Regions from separate parts of the Streptomyces sp. bgisy027 genome, predicted to be linked through region 4. Evidence: riboswitches for the same ligand, from Rfam matches in the RefSeq annotation. Region 4 holds a riboswitch; each other region holds the start of a gene.
What was found. A riboswitch is a leader RNA that binds a small molecule or an ion and turns the genes downstream of it on or off. The one in region 4 is predicted to bind cyclic di-AMP.
Positions count from the first base shown of each region.

Region 1 (4,547 bases), on a different contig from region 4:
GCGGCGAGGGCCGACAGGGTCGCCCGGCCCGGCGAGGGCCGACAGGGTCGCCCGGCCCGGCGAGGGCCGACAGGGTCGCCCGGCTCCGCGAGGGCCGACGGGCCGCTCAGCCTGCGCTGAGCTTCGACAGGTCGCCCAGCGGCAGGGTGTGCTGGGTCTGGAGCACCTTCGCGCGCAGGTAGCGGACGTTGTCCGGGGTGGCGAAGACGCCGGTGGGCACGCGGCCCTGGACCTCTACGCCCAGGGCGCGCAGCTGCTCCGCCTTGTCGGGGTTGTTGGAGAGCAGGTCCAGCTCGCCGATGCCGAGGGCGGTGAGCATCTGGGCGGCGGCCGTGTAGTCGCGGGCGTCCTCCGGGAGGCCGAGGGCGGCGTTCGCGGCGTAGGTGTCGAGGCCCTCGTCCTGGAGGGCGTACGCGTCGAGCTTGTTGTAGAGCCCGATGCCGCGGCCCTCCTGGCGCAGGTACAGCAGCACGCCGCCGCGCTCCGCGATCCGCTCGACGGCCTCGCGCAGCTGGGGGCCGCAGTCGCAGCGCGCCGAGCCGAAGACGTCGCCGGTCAGGCACTCGGAGTGCAGGCGGACCAGCGGGGTGGTGCCGGGGGCCGGGGCGCCGAGGACGACGGCCACGTGCTCCAGGCCGTCGGCCAGGCCGTGGAAGGTGACGAGTTCGGCGTCGGCGCGGTAGCCGTCCTGGAAGCGCAGCGGGACCCGGACGCGGGCGCGCTGGGTGGCGGCGGTGAAGTCGGGCATGCGGGTTCTCCGGGTTCCGTACATGGATGTCTGCTTCAGATTTGAAGCAGGCCCTCGATCCAGGACCCTACCCCTTGCTTTAAATTTGAATCAACAGGATTGCGTCGGAAATGTCGTCCTGGTCACGAACAGGACTTGGCCGAGCGCCGCCGCCAGGGCACGTCGTCCCCGGTGGTGTTCGCCGCGTCGCCCTGGAAGCCCTCGGTGACCGTCGTGAAGATCTCCTCCAGCTGCCCGACCTGCTCCGGGTTCAGCCGGTCGAAGAGCGCCGACCGCACGGTCTCGACATGACCCGGTGCGGCGCCCGCCAGGACCGTCATGCCCTCGTCGGTGAGCGCCGCGATGCTGCCCCGCTTGTCCCAGCGGCAGTTCTCGCGCCGCACCAGGCCGTCCTTCTCCAGTCGGGTGACGGCGTACGTCAGCCGGCTGCGGGTGATCTTCAGCCGTTCCGCGAGATCGGTCATCCGAAGTCGCCGTTCCGGGGACTCGGACAGGGTGGACAGGATGGAGTAGTACATGTGCGGCATGCCGGCCTCCTGCTGGAGCTGCCGGTCCAGCGCGTCCTCCACCAGGTGCACGGCACCGATGTACGCGCGCCAGGCGCGCTGCTCCTCGGGGGTGAGCCAGCGAGTCGTCATGCCACCAGTGTAGGTTTGTTTCAAACTTGAACCAAGATCGCAGTCTGCCGAGCCGGAGAGCGCGCCGATGCCGTCGTACCCCTACGTCCTGCTGTCCGCCGCCGTCTCCCTGGACGGCTACCTCGACGACACCACCCCCGAGCGCCTGCTGCTGTCCAGCCCGGCCGACTTCGACCGGGTCGACGAGGTCCGCGCGTCCGTGGACGCCATCCTGATCGGCGCCGGCACGATCCGGGCGGACAACCCGCGGCTGCTGGTGAACTCGGCCGAGCGGCGGGCCGCGCGGGTGGCGGCGGGCAGGCCGGAGTACCCGCTGAAGGTCACGGTCAGCGCGTCCGGCGAGCTGGACCCGGCGGCGAACTTCTGGCACACCGGCGGCGACAAGATCGTCTACACGACGGAGAAGGGCGCGGAGCGGCTGCGCCGGGAGCCGGTCGCGGCGGACGTCGTCGCGCTGGGGCCGGAGCTGGACTGGCGGTCCCTGCTGGCCCATCTGCGCGAGGCGCGCGGCGTCGAGCGGCTGATGGTCGAGGGCGGCGGCACCGTCCACACGCAGCTGATGACACAGGGGCTGGCGGACGAGTTGCAGCTGGTGCTGGCGCCGCTGTTCGTGGGCGACCCCGAGGCGCCGCGGCTGTTCGGGCCGGGCGGCTACCAGGGCGGCCGGCTGCGGCTGCTGGAGTCGCGCCGTATCGAGGACGTCGTACTGATGCGCTACGCGCCGACGGCACCCGGCACCGGCACCCTCCCCTCCGCCGCGGACCGGCACTGGCTGGCGCTGGCATGCGAGCTGGCGGAGCGGTGCCCGCCGTCGGAGACGGCCTTCAGCGTCGGCGCGGTGGTCGTCGCGGCCGACGGGAGCGAACTTGCGCGCGGGCACTCCCGGGAGGGCGGTGATCCGCATGTGCACGCGGAGGAGGCGGCACTGGCGAAGATCGCGGCCGGGGATCCCAGGCTCGCGTCCGCCACCGTGTACAGCAGCCTGGAGCCGTGCACCCGCCGCTCGTCCCGGCCCGTGCCCTGCGCGCGGCTGATCCTCCGGGCGGGGGTCCGCCGGGTGGTGACGGCCTGGCGGGAGCCGGACACCTTCGTGGCGGGCGCCGACGGGAGCGGGATGCTGGCGGCGCAGGGCGTGGAAGTGCTGGTGCTGCCGGAGTACGAGGAGCGCGCCAAGGCGCCCAACGCCCACCTGCTGCCCTGACCGCCCCGGTGTGACGCGGCCCGCACCGCTGACCGAGACGTACTGGTCAGAACGGCCCCCGGGAAAAGCCGTGTGCTTCGGGCCCCGCGGATGGCGTACTATGGATTCACCGACGCGGGGTGGAGCAGCTCGGTAGCTCGCTGGGCTCATAACCCAGAGGTCGCAGGTTCAAATCCTGTCCCCGCTACTGAAGGCTCAGGGCCGGAACTGATTCAGTTCCGGCCCTGAGTGTTTTCCCGTACTCCCGTACTCCCGTTGCCGCGGGGCTCGGTGTGCTTTCGGATCGCCGTCACCGGGGGTGATCGGACGACCGCCCTCCGCATAACAACTGACACGCCGTCAGTATCGATGTGGCATCTGAGGTTTGGCCAACTCGCCCGATTTAGGCCGCTCGTGACCCGTAAGTCCGGGCGAAAATCGTTAATGATCAAGAGGAACAGCTTGGAATCCGCACCTCGCGTCTATTAACGTTCGATAACGCAGCGCGGTCGTCCCAGCCGTCACAAGAGGCGGCTCCGTGCGCACGCGCCGAGTCCCGCAAGGGAGCCGGGGAACCACCACCCTGGGGTGAATCGCGCGAATATCGCCGGGAAGTCACGGTTGATATACGCGCGTAGGAGACCTTCCTGCTCCGAACCCGTCAGCTAACCCGGTAGGCGAGAAGGAAGGAAAGGAGTACGCCCACGTGGCGTCCAACCGGCCTGCTCCGCAAGCCCCGTTCGTGCCGAGTCAACGCGACACCGACACCTTCGGCTACGACCGTTACCGCACCGACGAGGGCCCGTTCGAGGAGTGGAACCCCACCGCGGAGTCCATTCGCCCCGTTCGTGGCAGGCACCGCGTCTCCAAGCAGCGTGGCGGGGGACTCGCCCGCAGCTCCACGGTTCTCGGCGTCGGCGTCATAGCCGCCGTCGGCGCGGGCGGCATGGCCAGCGCGAACAGCGGCAAGCCGCCGGTCGCCATCACCATGCCCGACCTGCCGCTGATCTCCGACGACTCGTCCGAGCCCGCCGAGGACACGGCCACCGCGCTCAGCACGATGGGCGAGACCACCGAGCAGACCGCGCAGGGCACCTCGGACGCCGGTGAGGCGCTGCGCAGCCGGATCATCGCCCAGGCCGAGCTCCAGCAGGACCAGATCGACAGCAAGGCCGCCGCCGCTGCCGTCGCCGCCGCCGAGAAGGAGGCCAAGGAAGCGGCCGCCAAGGCGGAGAAGGAAGCCGAGGCCAAGGCCGCCGCCGCGAAGGCCGCCGCCGAGGAGGAGGCCCGCAAGAAGGCCGAGGCCGAGCGCCTCGCCGAGTTGGCCAAGCAGTACACGCTGCCGACCTCCTCGTACACGATCACCTCGACGTTCGGTCAGGCCGGCGCCTACTGGTCCTCCGGGTACCACACGGGCCTCGACTTCGCCGCCCCCACCGGGACGCTGATCAAGGCGATCCACTCCGGCACGGTCACCTTCGCCGGCTGGGACGGCTCCTACGGCTACAAGACCGAGATCACCCTCGACGACGGCACCGAGCTCTGGTTCGCGCACCAGTCCTCGATCAGCGTCAGCGTCGGCCAGAAGGTGAACACGGGCGACGTCATCGGCCGCGTCGGCGCCACGGGCAACGTCACCGGCGCCCACCTGCACCTCGAGGTGCACCCCGGCGGCAGCACCAGCGGCATCGACCCGATGGCCTGGCTCCAGGGCAAGGGCCTCAACCCCTGACCCACCCCGAGACGGGTATCCACTTCTGATCCCCGGCGGTCCTGGCGACGACCCCCCGACGCGAGGACCGCCGGTTTCGGCATGCCCCAGGGCCTGTCAACGCCCCCTGAGCCGCGGCCCGGTCACGTCCGGTACGGGTTGTAGGCGGGGTATGGCGACGGGCCGTACCCCGGCCCGTCGACCTGGCCGTAGGACTGCCAGTGGACCGGCACCGGTGCCATGTGCGGGTGGCCGTACCCGTGCTGGTGC
Region 1 is NZ_JBYIVZ010000032.1:20,649-25,195, reverse strand. Features, by position in the region: gene AC3ETA_RS29280 (GTP cyclohydrolase II) at 107-748, opposite strand; gene AC3ETA_RS29275 (MarR family winged helix-turn-helix transcriptional regulator) at 871-1,386, opposite strand; gene AC3ETA_RS29270 (dihydrofolate reductase family protein) at 1,454-2,587, shown strand; tRNA gene AC3ETA_RS29265 (tRNA-Met) at 2,701-2,774, shown strand; cyclic di-AMP (ydaO/yuaA leader) riboswitch at 3,104-3,261, shown strand; gene AC3ETA_RS29260 (M23 family metallopeptidase) at 3,273-4,298, shown strand; gene AC3ETA_RS29255 (PrsW family intramembrane metalloprotease) at 4,421-4,547, opposite strand, start outside.
Region 1: it holds a riboswitch for cyclic di-AMP, as region 4 does, so the genes downstream of both, AC3ETA_RS29260 (M23 family metallopeptidase) here and AC3ETA_RS26745 (transglycosylase family protein) in region 4, are expected to answer to the same signal.

Region 2 (4,547 bases), on a different contig from region 4:
TGATGGGCGTCCTGGACGAGGAAGGCGACCTCGGCCTCGTCGGCCGGTGCGGACGCGGGCATTCCGTCGGCGCCGATCCGGTCGTAGCGTACGGTGGCGATGAACTCGCCGCCGATCGTGGCCGCGAGTCCCACCCGGTCCACAAAGTCGTGGTGCGTGAAGCGGTGGACGTCCTTCGCGGACAGTCGCGGGTAGGGCGCGAAGAAGCGGTAGTACTTCGACTCGTCCGACACCTGCTCGTAGAAGCTGACCAGGCGCTCGGCGTCATCAACGGTGATGGGGCGGATGCGCGCGGTGCCGCCGTCGCGCAGCACCACGTCGGCTTCCCAGTGGGCGGGGTACTCGTGCCTGTCCGAGGCGCTCTGCATGGGGCCCAGATTACGGCTCGCGTACGACAACGGCGCGAGGCAGTCTGATCGGGACGTCACATGGGGTCGAGGCCGCGACCCCACGGTCACTTCAGGAGGGGACAGCCGTCCCGTTCCGGCATGCTTCACGAGTGTGGGAAACTGGTCTAGACAACCCTGAACACCGAAGGGCAGCATCACATGGCTGAGCGCCGCGTCAACGTCGGCTGGGCCGAGGGCCTCCACGCCCGCCCCGCCTCCATCTTCGTCCGAGCCGCCACGGCCGCAGGCGTCCCGGTGACGATCGCCAAGGCTGACGGCAACCCCGTCAACGCGGCCTCCATGCTGGCCGTCCTGGGCCTGGGCGCCCAGGGTGGCGAGGAGATCGTCCTCGCCACCGAGGCCGAGGGTGCGGACGCCGCCCTCGACCGTCTGGCGAAGCTGGTCTCCGAGGGACTCGAGGAGCTGCCCGAGACGGTCTGAACGACCTGAGCGGGTATCCGTAGCGAACGGTGAAGCCGCGTCCGCCTTTCGGCGGGCGCGGCTTCGCTGTTATCGGGCGGCTGGGCGTCGCGATTCGGCGAGCGCGGCTCGGCGTTTCGAGCGGGTGCGGCTCAGCGTTTCGAGCGGGTGCGGCTTCGCGTTTCGGGCGGGTGCGGCTTCGCGTTTCGGGCAGGCGCCGGCGGAATTCTCGGCACGGCGGCGATGCATCCGAAAAAGGGCAGCGGAAATTCCCCGCCGCCGAATATCTCCTCTTTGTATACGGCGCCTGTGTTAATGCCGCAGACTCGGCATGTTTACGGGATGTTGCGAATTCCTCACACGCTCCGCGCGCTCACCGCCCGTGCCGAACCGCAGACGGTGCGCGGCGAGGGAGCGCTCGGTGTGCAGGGCGGTGATCGCGCGGGCGCGTTCGCCGTCACCGCGCGCCACCGCGTCCACGATCGCGCCGTGCTCGGTCCAGGACTCCACGGGATCGGCGGGCGCCTCCACGGCGTACATCCAGGCGATCTTGTGGCGCAACTGGGCCAGTATCGAGGTCAGGGCGGGGCTGCCGGTGGACTGGGCGAGCGTCTCGTGGAACCAGCTGCCCAGGGAGCGCAGGTCGTCGCTGTTCCCCCGCTTGGCCCGCTCCTGCCCCAGCCTGACCAGGCCGCGCAGGACCTTCAGATGGGCCTCGGTGCGCCGCTGGGCGGCCCGGGAGGCACCCAGCGGCTCCAGCAGGCCGCGCATCTCCAGCAGGTCGGCGGCCTCCTGTTCGGTCGGTTCGGCGACGCACGCGCCCGCGTGGCGCCGGGTCACCACGAAGCCCTCTGCCTCCAGGGTGCGCAGGGCCTCCCGCACGGGGACTCGGGAGACGCCGTAGCGGCGGGCGAGCAGTTCCTCGGTGAGCCGGCTGCCGCGCTCGTAGACACCCGCGACGATGTCGTCCCGGATCGCCGTGCACACCGAGTGCGCCGGAATACGCATGACCGACCTCCGCCTTAATCCCCGTGAAACGTCGACGAATGACGTGTTCCCGAGGACTCTATTGCAACCGGCCGGAATTTCCGACGGCGGGCCGGAATCCATGGATATTTTTTGGTCAGCGTAACGTCCGGAAAGAGCGAAAGCCCCGGCTTGAGAGCCGGGGCTTCGAGGACGCTGCGGTGGTGGCGTCAGACGTTCACGCCGTGGCCGCGCAGATAGGCGACGGGGTCGATGTCGGAGCCGTACTCCGGCGTCGTGCGGGCCTCGAAGTGCAGGTGCGGCCCGGTGACGTTGCCGGTGGCGCCGGACAGGCCTATCTGCTGGCCGGGGGTGACGGCCTGGCCGACCGAGACGCCGATGGACGACAGGTGGCCGTACTGCGTGTACGTGCCGTCGTTCATCTTGATCACGATGCTGTTGCCGTACGCCCCGCCCCAGCCGGCCTCCACGACGGTGCCGGAGCCGACCGCGTGGACGGAGGTGCCGGCGGCGGCGTGGAAGTCGACGCCGGTGTGGCTGCCGGAGGACCAGACGGCACCGCCGGACTTGTAGCCGGTGGAGACGTACGAGCCGGCGATCGGGGCGACGTACGACAGCAGACGCTTGCGCTCGGCCTCGCGGGCGGCACGTTCCTTGGCCTCGCGCTCCGCCTTCGCCTTCGCGGCCGCCTTCTCGCGGGCGGCCTCCTGAGCGGCCTTCTTCGCGGCGGCGGCCTCCGCGGCGGCCCGCTCCTGGGCGATGGCCTGGGCGTCGATCTGGTCCGCGATGGAGTTCTCGACGGTGACGACGGGGATGAGGCCGGTCTGCTCCGCGGCGGGCTCGGCGGCCAGCGCGGGGGCGGCCAGGGTGCCGACGACTCCGGTGGCGGTGAGCGCGGCGACTCCGGCCGCGCGGGCGGTGGTGCGCTCGAACCGGCCGGGCTTACGGTGCTTCCCGGTGGGGCGGTTCTTCCCCGTGGCGCAGGTGAACGCCATGAAGTGGCTGATCCTTTCCTTCCCTCTCGCCTACCGGGTTAGCTGACGGGTTCGGAGCAGGAAGGTCTCCTACGGACCCCCTCGCGACTCGCGCGGGCGTCCGATTCACCCCAGGGACTACGGGTGGGTCCCCGGCTCCCCTGGCTCGCGCCGTACGGGGACTCGGCGATGGCTGTCCGGTGCCGCGGGCGCGGCGCACTGCCTGACGAACAGCCCGGAAGACGCTAAACGCGGCGTCTTTCAATCCCCAAACGGATCGCGGCTTTTGTAGCGCATCCCACAGGCCAGACAGGCAGCCTCTCCCTCAATTCGGGCATAAAGGGGCCCTGGTGACTCAAAGGTCACCAGGGCCTCTGCAGGCGCGTGCGCCGGACGGCGCGAGCCCGTCCTCTACTCGGCTGCCACGACCGTGACTTCACCGATGCCGAGGGCCTCGACGGGCTCCCGGATCTCGGCCGCGTCACCGACCAGGATCGTCACCAGACGGTCGACCGGGAAGGCGCTCACGGCCGCCGCCGTGGCCTCGACCGTGCCGGTCGCGGCCAGCTGCTGGTAGAGCGTCGCCTGGTAGTCGTCGGGCAGGTGCTGCTCGACCTGGTCGGCCAGCGTGTTGGCCACGGACGCCGCGGTCTCGTACTTCAGCGGCGCCACCCCGACGAGGTTCTGCACGGCGAAGTCCCGCTCGGCGTCGGTGAGGCCTTCGGCCGCTACACCGCGCAGGACCTTCCAGAGGTCGTCCAGGGCCGGACCGGTGTGCGGGGTGTCGACGGAGCCGCTGATGGCGAGCATCGCCGCGCCCGTGCCGTCCGGGGCGGAGCGCAGCACCTGGCCGAAGGCCCGCACACCGTAGGTGTAGCCCTTCTCCTCGCGCAGGACCTTGTCCAGACGGGAGGTGAGGGTGCCGCCGAGGCAGTAGGTGCCGAGCACCTGCGCGGGCCACACGCGGTCGTGCCGGTCGGGGCCGATACGACCGATCAGCAGCTGCGTCTGGACGGCGCCGGGGCGGTCGACGATGACGACCCGGCCGGTGTCGTCCGCGATGACCGGCGCGACCGCGCGCGTCTCGCCCGGGGAGCCGGTCCAGGCACCCAGGGTGTCGCCGAGCAGGGTGTCGAGGTCGACGCCGGTGAGGTCGCCGACGACCACGACGGTGGAGGTGGCGGGGCGTACGTGCCGCTCGTAGAAGGCGCGTACGGACGCCGAGTCGATGTCGGCGACGGTCTCCTCGGTGCCCTGGCGCGGGCGGGACATGCGCGCCGTCGCCGGGAACAGCTCCTTGGAGAGCTCCTTGGCGGCGCGGCGCGAGGGGTTGGCCAGCTCGTGCGGGATCTCGTCGAGCCGGTTGTTCACCAGGCGCTCGACCTCGCTGTCCTCGAACGCGGGCGCCCTCAGGGCGTCGGCGAGCAGGCCGAGCGCCTTGGGCAGGCGGGAGACGGGCACTTCCAGGCTGACCCGGACGCCGGGGTGGTCGGCGTAGGCGTCGAGCGTGGCGCCGCAGCGCTCCAGCTCGGCTGCGAACTCCTCGGCGGTGTGCTTGTCGGTGCCCTCGGACAGGGCGCGCGCCATGATCGTGGCGATGCCGTCGAGGCCCTTCGGCTCGGCGTCCAGGGGTGTGTCCAGGAGGACCTCGACGGCGACGACCTGCTGGCCGGGGCGGTGGCAGCGCAGGACCGTGAGGCCGTTGTCCAGCTTGCCGCGCTCGGGCGCCGGGAAGGCCCAGGGCCGGGCCTGGCCCGCCTGGGGCTGCGGGTGGAAC
Region 2 is NZ_JBYIVZ010000009.1:192,248-196,794, forward strand. Features, by position in the region: gene AC3ETA_RS12360 (bifunctional acetate--CoA ligase family protein/GNAT family N-acetyltransferase) at 1-368, opposite strand, end outside; gene AC3ETA_RS12365 (HPr family phosphocarrier protein) at 549-830, shown strand; gene AC3ETA_RS12370 (GntR family transcriptional regulator) at 1,122-1,817, opposite strand; gene AC3ETA_RS12375 (M23 family metallopeptidase) at 2,006-2,791, opposite strand; cyclic di-AMP (ydaO/yuaA leader) riboswitch at 2,804-2,969, opposite strand; gene AC3ETA_RS12380 (M16 family metallopeptidase) at 3,182-4,547, opposite strand, start outside.
Region 2: it holds a riboswitch for cyclic di-AMP, as region 4 does, so the genes downstream of both, AC3ETA_RS12375 (M23 family metallopeptidase) here and AC3ETA_RS26745 (transglycosylase family protein) in region 4, are expected to answer to the same signal.

Region 3 (4,547 bases), on a different contig from region 4:
TGGCGAACGTCTTCATCGCCGTGTTGTGGACGTGACGTTGCTGCCGAGGCGTGTGCAGTTCCAGGCCGCGCCCGCCGTGACCGCCAGCCAGGCCGCGACTGCGATCCACATCAGTGCCTCGCCCGGGTGTTCCAGCCATGGGGCGTCCAGGGTGGTGCCGACGGAGAGCGTCGCGGCTGCCGCCATCCCCATCGGGAACACCGTGGACCAGCGGCGGACGTCGTAGCGCAGGCGCGGCCAGGCGAACTCGGCGAGGAGCAGGACGGCGTACCAGGCGACGCCGAGTACGAGCAGGGCGACGGTCATGGTGCGCAGGACGCCGTAGTCGTCGTCGTTCCAGAGGTGGAGGGCGGGGCTGTCGGCGGCGAGCAGCTTCGAGCCGGCCAGGGCGGAGATGGCTAGGGCGCCGCCCGCGACCCACTGGTCGCCGGCCCCGCGGGCGAGCTGGCGCCGGTCGAAGCGGGGCAGGGCCACGACGTAGAGGACCAGGCCCAGCCAGAAGAACACGAGCGCCATGTGGGCGAGCCATGCCGTGGTCTCGGCGGCAGCCAGCGCCGCGGCCTGTACGGCCAGGCCCTCTGTGGCCACGCACCCGAGGAAGACCGCGCCGGGCATTCGGCGGTGCCAGCGGCGCAGGACCGCCAGGAGGAGCACCGGCCAGAGCACGGTGGCCAGGGCCAGGAGGGCCTCGGCGAGGGGCACCCAGCCGAGGGTGGTGAAGCGGGTGCCGAGGACTGCCGTCGCGGCGATGGCGGTGAGGGCGGCGGGGGTGGCCGCCTCTTTCCGCCACCTGTCGCGGTCCTGGAGGAAGCGGGCGGTGAAGTCGGCGGCCAGGGCGAGCCAGGCTGCGCAGCCGAGGGCGAGGGCGATGCGGGAGAGGGTCTCGTAGCCCGTCTGGTGCAGAGCTGTCGAGAGGATGCCGGTGGCCATGACCGCGGCGCCGGCTGCGGGGGGTCGCTGCGACCACCAGGTGTGGAAGGGGGAGGTGGGGGTCGTGGGGCCGGGCATGGGGCGATGCTATGGAGCGGGGTGGGGGATGGCCGTGGGGCGCGCTCGGGGGTGTCGGGAAATCGCCCTGTGTCAGGTGGTTCCTTCGTGGTCATGCCTGCGGCGGCCCGTCGCGCTGGGTGGGGGCGTGCGTTGCGCCTGCGGGTGTGGGGTGGGTCGGGGACGTGCCTGGGGGGTGTCCGTCCTCGGTCGGGCGGTTGCCCGGCACGAAGAAGGGTGCTGTTTGTTGACGCCCGCCGCTGCGGGCGGACACCCTCGGCACGGCCCCTTGCCGCCCCGTGGGCGACTGCCAGTGCCGGGGGGCGTCCGTTCCCGCTCAGGCCGGGCGGACCACGCTGTGGATCGACGACTCTCCGTCGTAGTAGATCGACTCCTCGCGGACGTACGTGCCGGGTTTGGGGGCGTGGATCATCATGCCGTTGCCGATGTAGATGCCCACGTGGGTGACGTCGTCGTAGAAGAAGACCAGGTCGCCGGGCTGGGCGCTGGAGAGGGGGACCGTGGTGCCGGCGTTGACCTGGTCGTAGGTGACGCGGGGGATGTCGACGCCGGCGGCCTTCCAGGCGGCCTGGGTGAGGCCGGAGCAGTCGTAGGAGTCGGGGCCGGTTGCGCCCCAGACGTACGGCTTGCCGATCTGGGAGCGGGCGAAGGCCAGGGCCTTCTCGGCCTTGGTGGCGTAGGAGGAGTCCGCGGAGGATGAGTCCGAGGTGCCCGAGTCGGCGGGAGGCTGGGTGCTCTCCTGCTGCTGGGCGGCGGCCTCCTCCTGGCGCTGGCGCTCGGCCTCCGCCTGCTGGCGGGCCAGTTCGGCGGCCTTGCGGGCGGCCTCCTCCTGCTTGCGCTTCTCGATCGCGGCGAGGCGGGCCTTCTCCTCGGCCGTCAGCTTCGAGAGGAGCTCGCGCGCGTCGGAGAGCTTCTGCTGGACCGTGGCCTTGGCGGACTTGAGGTCGTTCTGCGAGTCGGTGAGCGTCTCGAGGCTCTGGGTGGCCTCCCGGCGCTTCTCCATCGTCTCGGACTGCTGGGTGAAGTAGTCGTCGACCGACTCCTTCTGACGGCCGGTCATCCGGTCCATCAGCTGCGTCTGGTCGAAGTAGTCCTGCGGGTTGTCCGCGAGGAGGAAGGTCGCGGTGTCGGGGGCCGCGGCGCCGGTGCGGTACTGGGCGGCCGCGTTGCGGCCGAGTTCCTCGCGGGCTTCGTTGAGCTTCTGGGTGCGCTGGGCCACGTCGTCGAGGAGGGTGTCGACGCGCTTGCGCTGCTTCGCGGTCTTGTCCTTGGCCGCGTTGTACTTCTCGGTCGCCGACTCCGCTTGGCGGTAGAGGTCGTCGACCTTCTTCTCGACCTCTTCGAGGCTGGGCTTGTCGTCCGTCGACGGGCTGGCGTTGGCCGTCTGGGACAGCAGGGCCACGGACGTGAGGGCGGCCGTGGCGAGGGCAGGGGTGCGTATGCCTGCTACGCGCGTACCGGCGGGACGCGACTTGCGGTGCGACGCCAAGGGAGGCGACTCCTTCCACGTTCCGCCTACCGAGTTAGCTGTCGGGTTCGGGCGGGTGGTTCGGAAGGGTTGCCCTACGGCCCGTCCCCGGGAGGGAAGTCGGGCCGATTCACCCCAAGTTCGGTGGGTCCCCGGCTCCGGTCGCCGTGAGGCGCGCCGGACTCGGCGGAGGCCGTGCGGCCCGGCGTCGTTCGCCGGTGGGGGTCGTACGGCCTGCCCGGCACGGTAGCCAACTCGTGTGGCCCCTGTGAAGGTTGATGTTCGATATGCCCGATACATTTTCGTGACCTTGGTCCAGAACGCGACGGGCGGTGGTTGGTTCGGGGGAGCGTGCGAGGTTTTGTGGGCGTGAGGGGTGAGTAGGTTGATTTGGGAGTGTCGATGCCCGTCTGGGGTGGCCGGTTGCGGGTTGCGGTGGGGCGGTTGCTGGGAGTGAGGGAGGGGGTCGGGGGGTGATCGTCGGGGGTTCGGGGCTGTGATGTTTCGAGGGTGGGGGCGGGCTGTCAGTGCGGCGGCCTAGACTCGGAGAGCGATGAGCAGCCTCTTTGACGACAGCTTCCTGGCGGACCTCCAGGCCCCTCGGGCCCACGAGGAAGAGCACCCGCCGCCGCCCGAGGACGAGCACGCTCCGGAACCGGTTCCGGACGATCTGTTCGGTGGGAAGTTCGACGTGCCACCGGACCGGGACGACCACTACCGCGACGGCGCCCCGCGGCCGGTCATCGACGCCGCGGCGCTGCTGGAGGGGCTGAACGACAACCAGCGTGCCGCCGTCGTCCACTCCGGCACCCCGCTGCTCATCGTGGCCGGCGCCGGCTCCGGCAAGACGCGTGTGCTCACCCACCGCATCGCCCACCTCCTCGCCGAGCGGAACGTGCATCCGGGGCAGATCCTCGCGATCACCTTCACCAACAAGGCCGCGGGCGAGATGAAGGAGCGTGTCGAGCAGCTCGTCGGCCCGCGTGCCAACGCGATGTGGGTGATGACGTTCCACAGCGCGTGCGTGCGCATCCTGCGCCGGGAGAGCAAGAAGCTCGGGTTCACCTCGTCGTTCTCGATCTACGACGCCGCCGACAGCAAGCGGCTCATGGCGCTCGTGTGCCGTGATCTGGATCTCGATCCCAAGCGGTACCCGCCCAAGTCCTTCAGCGCCAAGATCAGCAACCTGAAGAACGAGCTGATCGACGAGGAGGACTTCGCCGCCCAGGCGACGGACGGCTTCGAGAAGACCCTCGCTCAGGCGTACGCCCTGTACCAGTCGCGGTTGCGGGAGGCCAACGCCCTCGACTTCGACGACCTGATCATGACGACGGTCAACCTGCTGCGCGCCTTCCCGGACGTCGCCGAGCACTACCGCCGGCGCTTCCGCCATGTGCTGGTGGACGAGTACCAGGACACCAACCACGCCCAGTACGCGCTGGTGCGCGAGCTCGTCGGGACCGGCGAGCACCCCGTCGACGTGCCGCCGAGCGCGCACGACGTCCCGCCCGCCGAGCTGTGCGTGGTGGGTGACGCCGACCAGTCGATCTACGCCTTCCGGGGCGCCACCATCCGCAACATCCTCCAGTTCGAGGAGGACTACCCGGACGCGACGACGATCCTGCTGGAGCAGAACTACCGCTCCACGCAGACGATCCTGACCGCAGCCAACGCCGTCATCGAGCGCAACGAGTCCCGCCGCCCCAAGAACCTGTGGACCAACGCGGGCGCGGGCGCGCGCATCACCGGCTATGTCGCGGACACCGAGCACGACGAGGCGCAGTTCGTCGCCGAGGAGATAGACCGACTGACGGACGCGGGCGACGCGAAGGCCGGCGACGTCGCCGTCTTCTACCGGACGAACGCCCAGTCCCGTGTCTTCGAGGAGATCTTCATCCGCGTCGGGCTGCCCTACAAGGTGGTCGGCGGGGTCCGCTTCTACGAGCGCAAGGAGGTCCGGGACGTCCTCGCCTACCTGCGGGTGCTGGCCAACCCCGAGGACTCCGTGCCGCTGCGACGGATCCTGAACGTGCCCAAGCGGGGCATCGGCGAGCGCGCCGAGGCGATGATC
Region 3 is NZ_JBYIVZ010000005.1:197,519-202,065, reverse strand. Features, by position in the region: gene AC3ETA_RS07530 (hypothetical protein) at 1-35, shown strand, start outside; gene AC3ETA_RS07525 (tellurite resistance/C4-dicarboxylate transporter family protein) at 13-1,008, opposite strand; gene AC3ETA_RS07520 (C40 family peptidase) at 1,325-2,497, opposite strand; cyclic di-AMP (ydaO/yuaA leader) riboswitch at 2,506-2,675, opposite strand; gene pcrA (DNA helicase PcrA) at 3,030-4,547, shown strand, end outside.
Region 3: it holds a riboswitch for cyclic di-AMP, as region 4 does, so the genes downstream of both, AC3ETA_RS07520 (C40 family peptidase) here and AC3ETA_RS26745 (transglycosylase family protein) in region 4, are expected to answer to the same signal.

Region 4 (4,547 bases):
GTGTCCTCCTAACCCCGGCGGTCCCGCCGCACCCCGCCCTCTCCGGATACGGTCTGCGCGCCTCTCTCCTCTTGCGGGTAGCGTCTGCGAGCGCGGGTACCGTCTGCGAGCTTCTCCCCCCTTGCGGGTACCGTCTGTGCGCTTCTCCCCCTTCCGGATACGGTCTGCGCGCCTCTCCCCCCTTGCGGATACCGTCTCGGCGCCTCTCCCCCCTTGCGGATACCGTCTCCGCGCCTCTCTCCCCCTCCGGATACCGTCAAGGAGTGACCAACCAGCCCCACCCCCCGACCCCCCTCACCGAGGCCCCCGAACTCTTCACCTGGGAGTTCGCGACGGACCCCTACCCCGCCTACGCCTGGCTCCGGGAACACGCGCCCGTGCACCGGACACGGCTCCCCAGCGGGGTGGAGGCCTGGCTGGTCACCCGGTACGCCGACGCCAAGCAGACGCTCGCCGACAACCGGCTCTCCAAGAACCCGGCCCACCACGTCGAACCCGCGCATGCCAAGGGCAAGACCGGCATCCCGGGGGAGCGCAAGGCCGACCTGATGACGCATCTGCTCAACATCGATCCGCCGGACCACACCAGGCTCCGCCGGCTCGTCTCCAAGGCGTTCACACCCCGCAGGGTCGCCGAGTTCGCGCCACGGGTGCAGGAGCTCACCGATCAGCTCATCGACCGGTTCGCGGCGGAGGGGAGCGCCGACCTCATCCACGAGTTCGCCTTCCCGCTCCCCATCTACGCGATCTGCGACCTGCTGGGCGTTCCGCGCGAGGACCAGGACGACTTCCGGGACTGGGCGGGCATGATGATCCGGCACCAGGGCGGCCCGAGGGGCGGGGTCGCGCGGTCCGTGAAGAAGATGCGCGGCTATCTGGCCGACCTGATCCACCGCAAGCGGGAGGCACTTCCGGCCACCCCCGACTCCGGCGAGGACCTCATCTCCGGTCTCATCCGCGCCTCCGACCACGGTGAGCACCTCACCGAGAACGAGGCCGCGGCCATGGCCTTCATCCTGCTGTTCGCCGGCTTCGAGACGACTGTCAACCTCATCGGCAACGGCACGTTCGCCCTGCTCACCCACCCCGAGCAGCGCGCCCGCCTGCAGACCTCACTGGCCGCCAACAACACCGCCCTGCTGGAAACCGGCGTCGAGGAACTCCTGCGCTACGACGGCCCGGTCGAGCTCGCCACCTGGCGCTTCGCCACCGAGCCGCTCACCATCGGCGGGCAGGACATCGCGGCCGGCGACCCCGTCCTGGTCGTTCTGGCCGCCGCCGACCGGGACCCGGAGCGGTTCGCCGACCCCGACGTCCTGGACCTCGGCCGCCGCGACAACCAGCACCTCGGCTACGGCCACGGCATCCACTACTGCCTCGGCGCCCCGCTGGCCCGTCTGGAGGGCCAGACCGCGCTCGCCACGCTCCTCACCCGCCTCCCGGATCTCCGACTCGCCGTGGATCCGGGGGAGTTGAGGTGGCGGGGCGGTCTCATCATGCGCGGACTGCGTACGCTTCCGGTGGAGTTCACCCCCGTTGGGTGAGTACGTCCACCTCGGCAAACATGACGCGTGCTCATGTCTGTGATCTTCACGTGATCTGCGCGGCATTAACTTGTGACAAGTGATCGTCTGCCTATACGTTCACGGATCAACAGGGCGTCCAGGTTTTGAGCGCCGTGTTCAGTGCTGCCTCGCGAAAGGTCCCCGCATGCTCTCCGGGAACGGTCGTCACCGTCGCCCCCGTCAGGCTCCGGCTCTCCTCGTCGCGGCCGGAGTCACCGGGTCCGCGATCGCCATCCCGCTCCTCGGCGCCAGTGGCGCGAGCGCTGCCGACGGCACCGTCTGGGACAAGGTGGCCGAGTGCGAGAGCGGCGGCTCGTGGAGCGCCGACGACGGCAACGGGCAGTACGGCGGACTCCAGTTGACCCAGGACGACTGGGAGCAGTACGGCGGCCTCGACTACGCCACCAGCCCCGACCTGGCCAGCCGCTCGCAGCAGATCGCCGTGGCGCAGGAGATCCTGGCGGACCAGGGGACCAAGCCGTGGGGTACGTGCGCGGTGCTCAACGGGCTCACCAAGAAGTCCGGATCGGTCGAACTCGACACCGGGGTGGAGGACGGCTCACCCTCCGAGGTGTCCGGATCCTCCGGTTTGCTCGATTCATCCAACTCGTCCAGCTCGTCGAATTCATCTGATGCATCAGATTCATCTGACTCATCCGGTGAGTCCGACTCGGGTGATTCCTCCGACGCGTCGACGCCGTCCGGCGACCCCTCGCAGTCGGCGAGCGGCACTCCGGACGCTTCGTCCGAATCGCCCGGGAAGTCCTCTTCTTCGCCGTCTTCATCCGGTGGGTCCGACAAGTCCTCGAAGTCTGACACGTCACCCGAGGCGACGGCCTCGCAGTCGCCGGAGGGCTCGCCCGTCGAGGAGTCCGAAGCGGACAATCAGGACAACTGGTCGCAGGATGCCGGTTCCTGGAGCCTCGTCGACACCGGTTCGGTCAACGATGCCGACGATGCGGTCGAGCGGGCGACGAACGGCACCGGCCGGCATCGCGGCCCCAGCGCCCACGAGAGCGGCACCGCCGAGGCGACCACCAAGTCCGCCGGACGCCACGCCTCCTACAAGGTCCGCGAGGGCGACACGCTCGCCTCCATCGCCGACTCCCTTGACCTTGAGGGTGGATGGCGTGCGCTGTACCGGGCGAACGAGAAGGCCATCGGCGCCGACGCCGACCGCATCGCTCCCGGTCAGACGCTGGACGTCCCCGTCGAATAGCGGTCGAACAGGGCGAAAAACAGCGGCAGTTCACGTCATGTTTCGCGTTGAATGTCCGTTTTGAAAGCAGTGAGAGATAGATCTCAGAAGCCCTGATCGTCTTTGAAATTCCGCGAATCGCGTGTCTACGGTCGTGACCGCTCGCCACCAGTGCGGGCCCCTGCGGCCGTCACGCCGAATCCTGCCGGCGGCCGTACGGGAACAGTCGTCGCGTCATGCGCCGTAGGCAGGAGCGGGGGACCCAAGGTTTGCGCCGGGTCCGGCGGTTGAGGTCCTTCGGGGCCGCACCGCCGGAACCGGCTCGGGGTGAAGTCGCGCAGCGGGAGCCGAGAGGCGAGCGTGCGCGGCCGGGCAACTCAACCGGCCCGAACCCGACAGCTCACCTCGTAGGCGTCGGTGAGGGGATCCAACCATGCTGTTTTCCAGCAAGGGCAAGCACCGTCGTCCGTCCAAGGCCGCTCGCGCCATCGCCGTCGTCGGCGTCACCGGTGCCGCCGCCGTCGCCGCCCCGCTGATGGCCGCCGGCAACGCCTCGGCCGCCACCGCCTCCGAGTGGGACGCCGTCGCCCAGTGCGAGTCCGGCGGCAACTGGTCGATCAACACCGGCAACGGCTACTACGGCGGTCTGCAGTTCTCCGCCTCCACCTGGGCCGCGTACGGCGGTACCGCCTATGCCTCCACCGCCGACCAGGCCACCAAGTCCCAGCAGATCGAGATAGCCGAGAAGGTCCTCGCGGGCCAGGGCAAGGGTGCCTGGCCGCACTGCGGCACCGGCCTGTCCAGCGCCGCGTACACCGGCTCCTCCGCCGGCGGCTCCTCGCAGAGCACCGAGTCCACCACGCGCTCCTCCGAGCAGCAGTCGGCCTCCCGCTCCGCCGACCGCCCGGCCGCCGAGAAGAGCACCAAGACCGTCACCACCCCGGCCGGCAAGAAGGTCGAGAAGGGCGACGGCGAGTACAAGGTCGCCAAGGGTGACACCCTCAGCACGATCGCGGCCGAGCACGACGTCAAGGGCGGCTGGGAGAAGCTCTTCGAGCTGAACAAGGACATCGTCGAGGACGCCGACCTGATCTACCCCGGTCAGCAGCTGCACCTGAAGTAAGAGGGCGCGGCCACGGCGATGCGTGGCCGACAGCTGAACCACGGCGCCTTCACAGCCGTGGACCTCATAGTGAAGGCGTCGTGAGGGCCCCCGTCCCCACGAACTCCCCGCCTCGGTGCGTCTTCCCCCGTACGCACCGGGGCGGGGTCTTTTTGTACCGCCTCTTTGTTCCGTTCGGAAACAATTTACTCTCGGTTCTGTCCACGGGGCGGTCGACCGCTGGTCTGATGCCCGGAGCCGGTTAGGCTCGTCCCGCAGTCCCTCCGCGGACCGCGTACCCGCGTCACATCCCAAGAAGGAGATGCTCGTGCCGTCCATCGACGTCGTCGTAGCCCGGGAAATCCTGGACTCCCGAGGCAATCCCACGGTCGAGGTCGAGGTCGGCCTCGACGACGGCAGCACGGGTCGTGCCGCCGTTCCGTCCGGCGCCTCGACGGGTGCCTTCGAGGCCATCGAGCTCCGCGACGGTGACCCGAACCGTTACCAGGGCAAGGGTGTCGAGAAGGCCGTCCTCGCCGTCATCGAGCAGATCGGCCCGGAGCTGGTCGGCTACGACGCCACCGAGCAGCGCCTGATCGACCAGGCCATGTTCGACCTGGACGCCACCGACAACAAGGGCTCCCTCGGCGCCAACGCCATCCTCGGCGTCTCCCTCGCCGTC
Region 4 is NZ_JBYIVZ010000027.1:103,470-108,016, reverse strand. Features, by position in the region: gene AC3ETA_RS26760 (nucleoside triphosphate pyrophosphohydrolase) at 1-12, shown strand, start outside; gene AC3ETA_RS26755 (cytochrome P450 family protein) at 264-1,544, shown strand; gene AC3ETA_RS26750 (transglycosylase family protein) at 1,711-2,784, shown strand; cyclic di-AMP (ydaO/yuaA leader) riboswitch at 2,993-3,192, shown strand; gene AC3ETA_RS26745 (transglycosylase family protein) at 3,197-3,886, shown strand; gene eno (phosphopyruvate hydratase) at 4,194-4,547, shown strand, end outside.